DNA from 4 places in the Sporosarcina thermotolerans genome. Region 4 is predicted to be linked to each of the others. Evidence: riboswitches for the same ligand, from Rfam matches in the RefSeq annotation. Region 4 holds a riboswitch; each other region holds the start of a gene.
What was found. Region 4 has a riboswitch for S-adenosylmethionine ahead of ACFPZG_RS06505 (O-acetylhomoserine aminocarboxypropyltransferase/cysteine synthase family protein). Riboswitches for the same ligand answer to the same signal wherever they lie in the genome.
Positions count from the first base shown of each region.

Region 1: linked by a shared signal. The riboswitch ahead of ACFPZG_RS17990 (bifunctional homocysteine S-methyltransferase/methylenetetrahydrofolate reductase) and the one ahead of ACFPZG_RS06505 (O-acetylhomoserine aminocarboxypropyltransferase/cysteine synthase family protein) in region 4 are both predicted to bind S-adenosylmethionine.
Region 2: linked by a shared signal. The riboswitch ahead of metK (methionine adenosyltransferase) and the one ahead of ACFPZG_RS06505 (O-acetylhomoserine aminocarboxypropyltransferase/cysteine synthase family protein) in region 4 are both predicted to bind S-adenosylmethionine.
Region 3: linked by a shared signal. The riboswitch ahead of ACFPZG_RS05480 (methionine biosynthesis PLP-dependent protein) and the one ahead of ACFPZG_RS06505 (O-acetylhomoserine aminocarboxypropyltransferase/cysteine synthase family protein) in region 4 are both predicted to bind S-adenosylmethionine.

Region 1 covers NZ_JBHSRM010000029.1:32,358-35,893, reverse strand. The annotation lists gene ACFPZG_RS18005 (hypothetical protein) at 1-589, opposite strand, end outside; gene ACFPZG_RS18000 (biotin transporter BioY) at 734-1,330, opposite strand; gene ACFPZG_RS17995 (histidine kinase) at 1,464-1,646, opposite strand; SAM riboswitch class I at 1,762-1,870, shown strand; gene ACFPZG_RS17990 (bifunctional homocysteine S-methyltransferase/methylenetetrahydrofolate reductase) at 1,957-3,536, shown strand, end outside.
Region 2 covers NZ_JBHSRM010000013.1:677,741-681,276, reverse strand. The annotation lists gene pckA (phosphoenolpyruvate carboxykinase (ATP)) at 1-1,466, opposite strand, end outside; SAM riboswitch class I at 1,639-1,753, shown strand; gene metK (methionine adenosyltransferase) at 1,940-3,142, shown strand; gene ACFPZG_RS11300 (hypothetical protein) at 3,440-3,536, shown strand, end outside.
Region 3 covers NZ_JBHSRM010000009.1:11,924-15,459, reverse strand. The annotation lists gene ACFPZG_RS05485 (NADPH-dependent FMN reductase) at 1-318, shown strand, start outside; gene ACFPZG_RS05480 (methionine biosynthesis PLP-dependent protein) at 365-1,492, opposite strand; SAM riboswitch class I at 1,573-1,678, opposite strand; gene ACFPZG_RS05475 (DMT family transporter) at 1,816-2,154, shown strand; gene ACFPZG_RS05470 (DMT family transporter) at 2,156-2,470, shown strand; gene ACFPZG_RS05465 (CPBP family intramembrane glutamic endopeptidase) at 2,500-3,333, opposite strand; gene ACFPZG_RS05460 (ABC transporter permease) at 3,413-3,536, opposite strand, start outside.
Region 4 covers NZ_JBHSRM010000011.1:28,306-31,841, forward strand. The annotation lists gene ACFPZG_RS06500 (homoserine dehydrogenase) at 1-155, opposite strand, end outside; gene ACFPZG_RS06505 (O-acetylhomoserine aminocarboxypropyltransferase/cysteine synthase family protein) at 206-1,504, opposite strand; SAM riboswitch class I at 1,628-1,743, opposite strand; gene ACFPZG_RS06510 (glycerol-3-phosphate acyltransferase) at 2,114-2,734, shown strand; gene ACFPZG_RS06515 (hypothetical protein) at 2,853-3,017, shown strand; gene ACFPZG_RS06520 (DUF2187 family protein) at 3,256-3,477, shown strand; gene ACFPZG_RS06525 (YeiH family protein) at 3,525-3,536, opposite strand, start outside.

The DNA of each region.
Region 1 (3,536 bases), on a different contig from region 4:
AATAACCAGGTGTCGTTTTTGCGTTCCACCATTTGAAGAAGCCCGAAAATTCGACTGGCGCAATATAGACAAATTCCCCGTCCACTTTTTGGATTTGTAAATGCCCCAACTCGTAATAGCTTGTATTCGGTACTTGCCCGAATGCTTTTTTCATTTTATTCCGGGCAAATTGCGGCGGCACACTCGCAGGTGTTTTTGTTTCATCGAACGCTTTGATTTCCACTTGCTGATCCATTTCCACTGCTTCATATTTTTGATCGGCATTGAAGAGTGGTGCACTAAGGATGAATGCACTTACGGATAGCGCCGCCAAAAACAGTACCACCTTAATGCTTCGCTCTTTCCCTGTTGCAAAGATTATGCCAAGAATCGTTGCAGCTAACAGCATGGCCCATAGCGACGTCCAATTCCTGTCCAAATTCGTAAGGTAATAAATTAGAAATGTGAACAAGCCTATGAGAATAACCGCTCCGGACAAGGCGCCAATCCTATTAAAGGCAGCTTCCCCGTTTTCTTTAGACCCGAACGGAACGATTATAATTGCGGATATGATTCCAACCACTAGTGAAAATAGCAATAAATTTATCATGCAAACACTCTTTTCTTATAAAATTTTCACTCACCTACTATACGAATGAACTTGCCATTAGATTCATTTTTATTTTAGAAAATTTATCGCAATCATAATAAAAAAAGACAATCCGCACAATTGAAGCTGTACGGATTGTCCTTTTTATATCGTCCTTCTAACCCTTAATACTTTGTACATCCTGTGTCCGAAAATCCCAGCAAGTATCGACAGTAAAATATCCTTAGGAAGTGGCGGTACCATCCACATCCAAGCAACTCCGTAACTGAATGCATCTGGAGCCGCAGCCCACAGCTTGTATGCAAAGTACATCCAATTCGTCCCGATTACGTAATTTATGACAAGGGCAACAAGCCCTGCAACGACATAACTTCGTAAACTGCCGTACTTTTCGACAATTTTCCCCGCTACAAATGCAACTAATATAAACGAAACAACGAAGCCGAAAGTCGGTACCAAAATGAAGCCAAAGCCCCCTTGGAACTTTGAAAAAATAGGTGCACCCGCCAAACCTGCGAACATATACACTGTCATCGAAATTGCACCGAGTCGGCTTCCAAGCAAAAGCCCTGCCAACACGGCAAAAAAGGTTTGCAACGTTATCGGGACTCCGCCAATGACAAGGAAAGGCACGAACCACGTTATATTCGCTCCGATCATCATCAATGCCGCAAACATCCCACAATAGACAATACTGAATGCACTCATACCCGTTTTTGTTTTTACACTAGCTGTTGTCATAATCCACCTCATAATTTGAGTTATCTTCAATAGAATAAAAGTTAACTCAAATTGTGTCAACCTGTTTCTCAAACAAGTTAACCATAGGTATATAAAAAAATCGACAGCATTCCGGCTATCGATTCCTCTTCAATCATTCTTTATCTTCACTTTTTGGGAATAAAAAATAGGATATTGTACCGCTAAGGATAGCAGCACCTATCGATATCCATACTCTGGATGTTCCTGGTACTTCCTGAAAGTTTATATGGAGCATATACCATGAAATTCCGGCAACAAGAAGTGCAATTGGAATTGAAAACTTGAAAATCCTCAACGTATTCACCTTCTATTTTTTGTTCGTATGCCCATTCTATCATAATTCATCTATTGACGTATTAAACATTTAACGGTATGATGTTTTAAATTATTCTAACAACTAAATTAATATTTTCTTATCAAGAGAAGCTGAGGGACTGGCCCGTCGAAGCTTCAGCAACCAGCCGTTGTAATCGGTAAGGTGCTAATTCCAGCAGGTTTATATGACCTGACAGATGAGAAGGATAGCGAATTATCGCGTTTTTTTAAAAGCCTTCTATTTCAAGAAGGCTTTTTTATTTTTATATTAGAGCGGGAGGATGAAGGGCTTGAAATTACTTGATCGATTGCAAAACGAAGTACTTGTCGCAGATGGAGCAATGGGAACTTTGCTTTATTCATACGGGATTGACTTTTGTTATGAAGAATTGAATGTCGAGAAACCTGAAATCATCGAAAAGATACATAGGGATTATATTGCTGCAGGCGCTGATATCATCCAGACGAACACGTATGGCGCAAATTTCCTTAAGCTTGCCCGTTATGGCCAAGAAGATAGAGTGAAAGAATACAATGAGGCGGCAGTCCGTATTGCAAAGCGGGCGGCAGCTCCCGGAAATCAGTATGTCCTTGGGACAATCGGGGGACTACTTGGCATCCGTAAAAGTGATGCATCAACTTCAGAAGTGCTGAAGTATGTTCAACAACAAGCAGACGCGCTGCTTACCGGCGAACCCGATGGATTGTTGTTGGAAACGTATTATGATTTCGAAGAGTTATCAATGGTCGTCACAGAGCTAAGGAAGATGACCGATTTGCCGATTATCGCGCAAGTTTCGATGGATGAACCAGGAATTCTTCAGAATGGATTGCAATTAAATGATGCCCTTCATCGCCTCGAGTCGTTAGGGGCAGACATTGTTGGCGTCAACTGCCGATTAGGTCCTTACCATACGATCCAAGCTTTTGACAATGTGACCTTGCCGAAGCATGCGTTCCTGTCCGCTGCACCGAATGCAAGCTTGCTCGATGTAGAAGACGGCAGAATCGTTTATGCGTCCGAAGCAGATTATTTCGGTCGGGCGGCAACATTACTCCGCGAAGAGGGCGTCCGTCTTATCGGGGGATGCTGCGGAACGACACCAATGCATATCGCCGCCGCGAAAAAGCAATTAAGAGGTCTGCCCCCGATTATAGAGAAAGTCGTCAATCCAAAGAAACCAATCGTCATCCGTGAAGCCGACCCTGTCAAATATGAACCACTGCATATAAAAGCAAAAACGAAACGGACGGTCATTGTGGAGCTCGATACACCGCGACACTTGGAGACCGATAAGTATTTTGAAGGGGCAAACCTACTATACGACGCTGGCGTTGATGCGGTTACTTTGGCCGACAACTCACTTGCCTCCCCCCGCATTAGCAATATGGCGATGGGTTCGATCTTGAAGCATGAATATAATGTGCGACCGCTTGTCCATTTGACATGCCGTGACCATAATTTGATCGGACTCCAATCCCATCTTATGGGTCTTGATGCGTTAGGCATTCACGATATCCTTGCCGTCACGGGTGACCCGACGAAAGTAGGCGATTTTCCAGGCGCAACGAGTGTCTATGACGTTTCCAGCATGGAATTATTGCAGCTTATCAAGCAGTTGAATGAAGGAATTTCATTTACAGGAAAACCGCTTCGTAAAAAGGCGAATTTCTCTGTAGCAGCCGCGTTCAACCCGAATGTACGTGTCCTTGATCGAGCGGTAAAGAGGCTCGAGAAAAAGATTGAATGCGGAGCAGATTATATTATTACACAGCCAGTCTATACGAAAGAAAAGATTATTGACATCTACGAAGCAACGAAACATTTAGATACACCGATTTTCATCGGTATCATGCCACTAACGAATAT
Region 2 (3,536 bases), on a different contig from region 4:
CACGCATTGCGAGGGTTCAACACTTCGCTTGGCACACCTTCAATAGCTTTTGGCATAGCAAGGCCAAAAATTGCATTTTCTTCAAATTCAACATCAGTTAATTCGCCAGCAATTGCAGCACGGACCATTGTACGTGTATGTTTCAATTCCATACGTTTACCAACTCCGTAAACGCCACCCGTCCAACCAGTGTTTACAAGGAATACTTGTGCATCATGCTCATCGATTTTCTTACCAAGCATTTCAGCGTACACAGTCGCTGGAAGCGGTAGGAATGGAGAACCGAAGCATGTTGAGAAAGTAGCCTCAGGTGCAGTAATGCCACGCTCAGTTCCTGCAAGCTTCGATGTGAAACCGCTTAGGAAGTGATACATCGCTTGTTCTTTCGTCAATTTCGAAATTGGAGGTAACACGCCAAACGCATCCGCAGTTAGGAACACGATTGCTTTCGGATGTCCTGCAACGGACGGTGTTACGATGTTTTCGATATTTTGGATTGGATAAGCTGCACGTGTATTTTCAGTTAATGAACTATCGTCATAATCTGGGATACGTGTTTCTGGGTCAAGCACAACGTTTTCAAGAACTGAACCGAATTGGATCGCTCCAAAGATTTCTGGTTCCTTTTCTTGAGACAAGTTGACGCATTTTGCGTAACATCCACCTTCGATGTTGAATACACCGTTATCAGACCAGCCGTGCTCATCATCACCGATCAACTTACGGTTAGCATCAGCGGAAAGAGTCGTTTTTCCTGTACCTGAAAGGCCGAAGAATAGGGCAACATCGCCTTCTTCACCAACGTTTGCTGAACAGTGCATAGGAAGAATTCCGCGCTCAGGAAGCAAGTAGTTCATGACAGAGAAAATCGATTTTTTCATTTCTCCTGCGTATTCTGTTCCTCCGATAAGGACAATGCGCTTCTCAAGTGATACAATGATGAAAGTCTCGGATTTCGTGCCGTCGACTGCTGGATCTGCTTTGAAAGATGGAGCAGCAAGTATTGTAAATTGTGCTTCATGTGCTTTCAATTCTTCTTCAGTAGGTCGGATGAATAGATTCTGAACAAATAGGTTTTGCCAAGCGAATTCATTAATAATTTGAATGGAAAGCTGTGAATCTTTATCAGCTCCTGCAAAGCCTTTAAAAACGAATAGTTCGTCTTTCTTTTTTAGATGGTTAATCACTTTTGTATATAATGAATCAAATAATTCACTGGAAATCGGTTGGTTAACTTTGCCCCAATCGATCTTATCTTTGGAAGAATCTTCTTCGACTGTGTACTTATCTCCAGGTGAACGGCCAGTATACTTTCCAGTTTGCGCAGTAAGTGCTCCATCTGCAGAAAGTTTAGCTTCTCCACGAGCTGTCGCTTTTTCAACTAACTCTGCCACTGAAGGCTGGATGTTTACGTTATTGCCTGAAAGTAACTCATGTAGTCCGTTTTCAATTTTCGCTGAGATCATTTTGTTCGTACCGTCCTTTGCGTGTAATCCCGAGTCACGGGTGTCATCACATTTCGTAAATAGTATAACACATTTAGAATAATAGTCTATACTAATTGAAAACACAAGCGGTTAGATCAAAAATATTTGACAAAACCACTTTCTTTACTTACTATTGTTAGATGAACGGATACTCTTATCCCGAGCTGGCGGAGGGACAGGCCCTATGAAGCCCGGCAACCTGCGCATATATACCTGCGAGAAGGTGCCAAACCTGGAGCAAGGTTGAATTCCTTGGACGATAAGAGTGAAAGGTGCTGCTTTTGAAATTCTGCCTTTCCTCATGTATATTTACGTGAGCGAAGGGCTTTTTATATTCATTTTACAGGCCCTTAATCCTTGTGTATGTTGACGTCGACTCTCTAGGCGCTGAACTTACTGGGACAATTAGAGTACCGTATCAATATTTGCAAGCTGTTAAGGAGGAAACAACAATGACAAATCGCCGACTGTTTACATCGGAATCGGTAACTGAAGGACATCCGGACAAAATGTGCGATCAGATTTCTGACGCTATTTTGGACGCGATTTTAGAGGAAGACCCAAATGCACGCGTGGCGTGTGAAACGACAATTACAACAGGATTAGTTCTTGTTATAGGTGAAATTACAACAACTACCTATGTCGACATTCCGAAAGTTGTACGGGATACAGTGAAAGAAATCGGGTACACACGTGCTAAATTCGGATTCGACTGGGAAACTTCATCTGTTTTAACTTCGATTGACGAGCAGTCCCCAGACATCGCGGCAAGCGTGGATCAGGCGCTTGAAGCAAGAGAAGGAACAATGACAGATGCGGAGCTTGACGCAATCGGAGCTGGTGACCAAGGATTGATGTTCGGTTTTGCATGTAATGAAACACCTGAACTCATGCCGATGCCTATTAGTTTATCCCATAAACTTGCCCGCCGCCTTGCTGAAGTACGTAAAGAAGATATTCTTACTTATCTGCGTCCGGACGGAAAAACACAAGTAACAGTAGAATATGATGAAAATAATAATCCTGTCCGTATTGACACGATTGTTATTTCGACTCAACACTCTCCTGATGTGACACTTGAAGAAATTCAAAGAGATTTGAAAGAACAAGTTATTCAGCCGGTCGTCCCTGCGGAGTTATTAGATGAAGAAACTAAATACTTCATCAACCCTTCAGGCCGTTTCGTTATCGGTGGCCCACAAGGGGATGCAGGATTGACGGGACGTAAAATCATCGTTGACACATACGGCGGCTATGCACGTCATGGCGGTGGTGCATTCTCCGGGAAGGATGCTACAAAAGTGGACCGTTCCGCTTCATATGCTGCGCGCTATGTTGCGAAGAATATCGTTGCAGCTGGGCTTGCGGATCGTTGTGAAGTGCAATTGGCATATGCAATCGGTGTGGCGAAGCCAGTTTCTATTTCGATTGATACATTCGGAACAGGTAAAGTAGAGGAAAGCAAGCTTGTGGAAATCGTGCGTGAGTTATTCGATTTACGCCCTGCAGGCATCATTAAAATGCTTGACCTTCGCCGTCCAATTTACAAACAAACAGCAGCCTATGGCCATTTCGGTCGTACAGACGTTGAACTTCCTTGGGAGATCACGGATAAGGCGGAAGAATTGAAGGATAGAGCTGGATTGTCTAATTAATAATTGGATGATTGAATAAAGAGACAGGAAGAATGGAGAAATCCAGCCTTCCTGTTTTTTATTTTGGTGAAAGGAGAACTCCTGAGCGAAGAACGAGAACTTTTTAAGTGGAAAGGAGAACTCTGCGACGAAGAACGAGAACTCTTTTAGAGGAAAGGAGAACTAAATGGCGAAGAACGAGAACTCTTTATGTGGAAAGGAGAACTCTACGACGAAGAATGAGAACTCTTTAAGTGGAAAGGAGAACTTGGCTGTGTGTTAAGTGGGCAAGGTCCATTTATTTAGGGTCAGGGTCCATTGTTCCGCTATCAAGGTACATTCTTCCACGGTCAAGGTCCATTCTTCCACAGCCAGGGTCCATTGTTCAGCTACCAAGGTCCATTCTTCCTCTACC
Region 3 (3,536 bases), on a different contig from region 4:
GTATTGAAAAATGCCGTCGACTGGCTATCACGAAGCAACTTCGCTATAAAAGATAAGCCTGCATTCATGATCGGGGCTTCGGCGGGAGTGTTAGGTACAGTGCGTGCACAAATACACTTAAAACAAATACTTTCTAACCCGATGCTTTCACCTGCACTTTTGCCTGGAAATGATGTATTCATTGGTTCGATTCAACAAAAAGTCGATGAGATTGGACAATTGACAGACCAAGCGACGATTGATTTCTTGGATAAAGTTGTGAACAACTTTATCGAGTTTTATTCAAAGACTAAAGCGTTTGCTGAACTTCAAGCATAATTTTAAAAAATGGCCTGCCTTGAGTTGCTCAAGGCGGCCTTTTTTATTAGTTAGAAAGAACGGGGGATTTTGAAGCTGCTGTTAGGGCTTGCTTTAAGTCGTCAATTAAATCTTCAGCTTCTTCCAACCCTACGGAAAAACGCAATAGCCGTTTGTCCACTCCACGTTTTTCCCTTTCCTCCTCAGGGATATCAGCATGGGTTTGTGTCGTCGGATATGTAATGAGGCTTTCTACACCGCCGAGGCTTTCAGCAAAAGTAATAAGGTGTAAGTTCTTGAGAAACGGACCGATCCATTCGCTGTTTTGAAGTCGGAAGGAAATCATTCCACCTTTTCCTGCATAAAGGACATCCGCTATAAGCGGTTCATTTTCCAAATAGGCGACGAGCTCCTTTGCATTTGCGTCATGTTGTTTCATCCGTACATGCAATGTCTTTAATCCGCGGACGACAAGCCATGAATCGAAAGGGGATAGCGTGGCGCCAATCGCATTATGGTTTTCGCCTAAAAGATTGCATAATTCTTCCCCTTTCGCAACAACAAGTCCGGCCAATACATCATTATGACCACCGATGTATTTTGTCGCGCTATGGATGACGATATCCGCACCAAGTTCAATTGGGCGCTGATAGAAAGGCGTTAAAAACGTATTATCGACGATTAACAGCAACCCGTGTTTCTTCGCAAGCGCCGCGTATTTTTCAATATCTATTTCCAGCATAAGCGGATTCGTCGGTGTTTCGATAAAAAGTGCTTTTGTGTTCTCTGTGATAAGCCTCTCTGTTTCTTCTACATTTTGAAATGAAGTATAGAATGTCGTAATGCCATATATATTGGCATATTGTTTGAACAGACGATAGGTACCTCCGTATATGTCGTCAGGTGCAATCAGTTCATCTCCAGGCTTGAAGATGGAGAGGGAAAGTTGGATAGCTGCCATCCCGGAACTGCATGCGTAGCCTCGGTCGCCGTTTTCCAAATTGGCAATTCCTTCTTCGAGGATTGTCCGTGTTGGGTTTTTCGTCCTTGTGTAGTCGTATCCTGTGGAGAGCCCTAAGCCGTCATGTTTGTAGGCGGTGGAGAAGTGGATTGGGGGATTGACTGCTCCTGTTCTCGGATCGCTATGATTTCCTAACTGTACCAATTTCGTGTTTATGCTATGATTTGTCAACATGTCCATCTCCTTTGGTTTATCGATATAAAAAGGCCCTCTTCGAATAAGAAGAGGGCCTTCAACGGTTGTTGAGATCAATCTTCTTATCTTCAAGACGGGGTCGTCTTTTGGAATTAGCACCATGCCAAATCGAGCTGGTTGCTGAGACTTCGTCGGGCCAAATCCCTCCGTCTCTCTTGATAAGAAACAAAATATATAATTGTTGGAAAAATGATTTATCTAAAATTACCATGATTCTGTATAGATTGCAAGAGAGCTCTGAAAATAACTTTATAAATGATTTGCTATAATGGGGTCATGTTGAGTGGTGAGGGGGATTTTTATTGGCTTGGCTTTATGTTTTATTGGCGGCGATCATCGAAGTGTTTTGGGTGATTGGACTTAGGTATTCCGACTCCGCCATAGAGTGGGCGGGGACTGTTGTTGCGATCATCATCAGCTTTTACGCAATTATAAAAGCATGTGAGAAGCTGCCGTCGGGGACAGTTTATGCGGTTTTCACCGGTTCTGGAGCTGCGGCGATTGTGTTGGTCGATTTTCTGTTTTTCAATGCGGAGCTTTCCATCATGAAGGTGTTTTTCATTGCAATTATTATCGTCGGTGTTATTGGGATAAAGATGACTTCCGTTGAGTCAATCCCGGTGGAAGAGGGGGGCGAATGAAATGGCATGGGTTTATCTTGTCATCGCCAGTTTAGGCGAGATTTTCGGAGTCATGTCCATTAACTTATATTTGCAAAAGAGGTCATGGCAACGATTGATAGTAATTGTCGCTACATTTTCAATAGGATTTTATTTTCTATCGCTTGCGATGCGTGAAATTCCGATGGGGACTGCGTACCCAGTTTGGACTGGATTAGGTGCTGCGGGGGCTGTCTTGATGGGCATTTTGTTTTTCAAGGAAGCAGCTGGATGGAAACGGATCCTTTTCTTATGCTTAATCATCGGTGGGGCAGTCGGGTTGAAATTATTTGGATGAAAAAAAGGGCGATTCAGTCGCCCTTTCGCTCACTCGGATATCGTTTCAAGTGCACTCATTGCTTCTTCTCTTTTCTTCGATAAACCTTTTCCTAATTTTACTACGATATAGGCAGTTAAAATTGAACTGATAACAAGTAGGACAGACAATGTGCTAGCATTGTTAATAATATCCTCACGCGTTGCGATAACCACGCCATCGAACCATGAGGCTGGCAAAAATGAAGAGATCACAGCAAGCGTGTTGTTCAATATATGCATCAAAATCGGTAGTAAAAGGTTTCCGGTTCGCAAGTAAAGTAGACATGCGATAAGTCCGAATAGGAAAGCGCCGATCATATCGGCATGCAAAACCCCGAAAAGGATGCTCGATATCAAAATACCGCCCCACATTGATGTTTTCTTCATGAAGCGATGCAAGAAAACTCCCCGGAAGACGAATTCCTCGACAATCGGGCCCAAGATGGTGATAGCAATAATTTCAGTTACCAATAAGACGGGATTCGTAGGCATTGGCACTTCAGTCATTAGAAAATCAGCAAATGCCGGGAGTATTGGGTCAACGACAAAGACGAGCAACCAAAATGAACTTAAAGAGAGTACGATAGATACAATGACGATGCCAACTATGGCTGGACCCCACGGTTTTATCCCCTTGAAGAAAACCGTATCCCGAATCACGTTCGGATACTTATTGAAATAATACCCGAAAAAAATTGCAGGTATAATCGCATAAATAACGATATTTGCAGCAGCTCCGAAGAACTCCTCGTTAACTCCGACCCCAACTGTAAATACAACTAAAACAAGTAAACTTACAACCGATAACGCGAATAAATAACGGATTTTCATCTCTTCAAACAAGAAAACACCCCCTTGATTAATCTTAGGCGAACTGGAATGATATGTCACTATGTTATATGAATCGATAAAATAGTCTATCTCATTTTAACCGTTTCGCTCTGATCATTTGCATCCTCCCATTAAACAATGTTGGGTAAGAGAGAAATCCTAACATGATACTTGTAACGGCAGCCGTTGCCAATAGAAGAAAGAGGATGATCAGT
Region 4 (3,536 bases):
GTACGTTTTTTCATCTTATCTTTCACAAGGATGGATACGACATCAACGGTGAATCCCGTGCTTTTTTTAAGCTCTTCCCGTTTTTCTTGGAGAATCCTATATACACCTTCACCAACCGTACCAAATCCAAGTATCGCCACTTTAATCGACGGCATTCCTCAACACCCTTTCCCAGGGCGCCAGCTATTAAAGAGCAAGACGCCTGTTATTGAACAGTGACCGGTACCGCCTTTTCAATTGCCTGCTCAAGGTCCGCAATGATGTCTTCGGTTGACTCCAAACCGACTGATAGGCGAATTAATTCTTCAGCCACTCCGGATTTTACTAAATCTTCCGCTGACAATTGCTGATGCGTTGTGGAAGCCGGGTGGATGATTAATGATTTGGCATCACCGACATTCGCCACATGCGACCAAAGTGTAATATTGTCAATAACTTTGCGACCCGCTTCACGGCCACCTTTAATGCCGAATACGATGATAGAACCGAAGCCGTTTTTCAAGTATTTCTTCGCGTTTTCATATGTCGGATGATCTTCAAGACCTGTATATGTTACCCATTCCACAGATGGATGGTTCTGTAGGAATCCAGCGACTTTAACGGCATTTTCATTATGGCGTGTAACACGTAAATGAAGTGTCTCCAGCCCTTGAAGGAAGTTGAAAGCACTGTCCGGATCTAAGCAAGGTCCGAAATCGCGTAATAATTGAACGCGGAGCTTCGTAGCGAATGCAGCTGCAGCTGTATCGATTCCGTAGCGCAGACCATTATATGTTTCATCCGGCTCTGTGAATCCTGGGAACTTGCCCTTCGTCCAGTCGAATTTCCCAGCATCGACGACCACACCACCAATTGTTGTGCCATGACCACCAATCCACTTAGTTGCGGAATGGATGACAACGTCTGCTCCAAATTCGATTGGGTTCGATCCGTATGGGGACGCGAATGTGTTGTCAATGAGGAACGGGATTTCATTCTCATGCGCAATATTTGCGACCGCTTCGATATCGAGCACTTGAAGGCTTGGATTCCCAATTGTTTCTGCGAAAATAGCTTTTGTTTTTTCAGTGATAGCGGCACGGAAGTTTTCAGGGTCTTCTGCATCAACGAATTTGACAGTGATTCCGTATCGAGGAAGTGTCACGGCGAATAGATTATACGTACCACCGTAAAGGTTGCTTGCGGCAACGATTTCATCCCCTGCTCCAGCAATATTCAAAATTGAGAACGCAATGGCTGCCATTCCGGAAGATAGTGCTACTGCAGCAGTGCCACCTTCAAGTAGGGCGACTCTTTCTTCAAAAACAGCAACAGTTGGATTTGTAATTCGCGTGTAAATATTGCCTGCTTCTTGCAGACCGAAAAGGTTTTGGGCATGTTCAGTGTCACGGAAGACGAATGCGGTTGTACGGTGGATCGGCACAGCACGGGAACCAGTCACAGGATCCGGCTTTTGCCCGCCGTGTAAAAGAAGAGTTTCAGGTTGAAGTTGTTTGTTAGTCATTTTAATTACCTCCAGTGGATTTTTTAAGATGAAAATAGTTCAATGCGGAGGCGTTGGGGGTTTTTGGAATAAAAAAAATAACCCCTTTCGCTAAGAGAAGGGTTACGCTTTCGCTTATTCCTCCTCTTATCTTTCAGACCGTTCGCACGAATCTGTAGGAAGTAGCACCTTTGCAAGTTCATCACTTGCCGGTTGCCGGGCATCGCAGGGCCTAGTCCCTCCGCCGCTCTTGATAAGAGTTTGGGTATTCAGTTTTTCATCTTGTTGTTCAGTATAGGAGACTCTTTTTTAAAAGTCAAGGGGGCAAATTTATTTTTTCTGAAACTTGCGCTTTGTCATTAATGTTATGATAATTTTAATTGTAGGGTTATGGGGGCGTATTCATGGGCGCGTGGAGTGGGTTCTTGAGCGCTGGAACGGTATCTTGAGCGCGTGACTCGAGTTGTTGGGCGCGGAAACGAAATCTTGAGCGCGGGCCATGGGTTCTTGAGCACGGAAACCGATTCTTGAGCGCGGGCCATGGGTTCTTGAGCACGGAAACCGATTCTTGAGCGCGTGCCATGGGTTCTTGAGTACACTATTAAAAAATTCTTTCTCGGGGGATTTTATATGACTTTATGGATCATTAGTATTGTAGTTTTGGGATATATAGTAGGTTGCTTGCATGGATCGACAATCGCGCGATGGATTTCCGGGGTTAATCTGAAAGAGACAGGGGTTAAGAATGCCGGCGCATCGAATGCGATGATTGTACTTGGGAAAAAATATGGCGCACTCGTTGCCTTGGTTGATATTGGCAAAGGGGTTTTGGCCGTAATTATTGTAAGGTTGCTTGCCGAACATTTTGGATTACCCGCGGACCAAATCACTTTGCTATTATTCATTGCGGGTGCAGCCGTGATATTTGGTCATAATTTTCCTTTCCATATGAAATTCAACGGAGGAAAAGGAACTGCAACTGTAATCGGAGTGCTATTTGCAATCGATTGGTGGTTCGGGCTTGCTGGATTGCTCTTATTCATTCTTGTTGCGCTCGCGACGGATATTCTCGTGTTTGGCGTCATCATGCTCTATATCACGCTCTTGGCAATGGCCATTTGGCTGGATGGCTACTGGCCGATACTGATATCGCTATTACTTTTCTTAATCGCAATTTGGAAGCATTTTGAAAACTTCAGGCGGATTCGTAACAGAACCGAGCCGAGGATTCGTGCATCGTTCAAGAAATAGAAGCAAACAAAAATGAAGTGATACTTTTACTACTGCACTAACATAAAAATGATAGCTCTCACACTGTAGTTACGTTGCAAGCAACTGCACGAACAGTCAGGTGAAAGGTAGGTGGAGAATGAAAAAAGTTTCGAAATGGATACAAACAAAAAGTCGTTTATTAGCTGTTGGTGCTGCGTTGGGATTAGCCTTTGCTGATTTTGATCCATCAACTCCCCCACCTGATAAACAGGTCGTGCAGCTTCAAGTACAAACAGATGATGATAAGGAAAAAACAGAATAGTCTAATAGTATGGATTGCATTTAGTAGTTGCGTATGAGTGCAAGAATGCAAATTTTTCATCTGCGGCCTGGATTCTGATTCTGCAAAGTTCGACAATTTGTGGTATACTAATAGTAGACAACTTGATTAAGATCGTTTTCGACTAGTTGTTTTCCATCATGACTTTTTTTGCTAAGGACAGACCTTGGCGTTTTTTCTTTTTAGTTTATGGTGAGAATGCACAGTAGGAGGGATTCGATTGGCTTTTCCACGTAGGGAGAAACCCGTTTCAGATTTTGTCTCGGCTCGTCATATCGACGAAGAGATTTCATTTACCCGCAATGATCATGAGGTGAATGGAACAATCCACAAGATACTCGAGAATTCGGTTATCGTGAAGATTTCCGAGGATGATGCAGAACGGATTGGTGTCGCATCCAATCTAACTGTCGTTGCACACAAGAACTACTCAGTAGGTTAATTTATACGAAAAGGGCATCTCCATGAGGAGTGCCCTTTTTCTATTCTTTATATAATAAA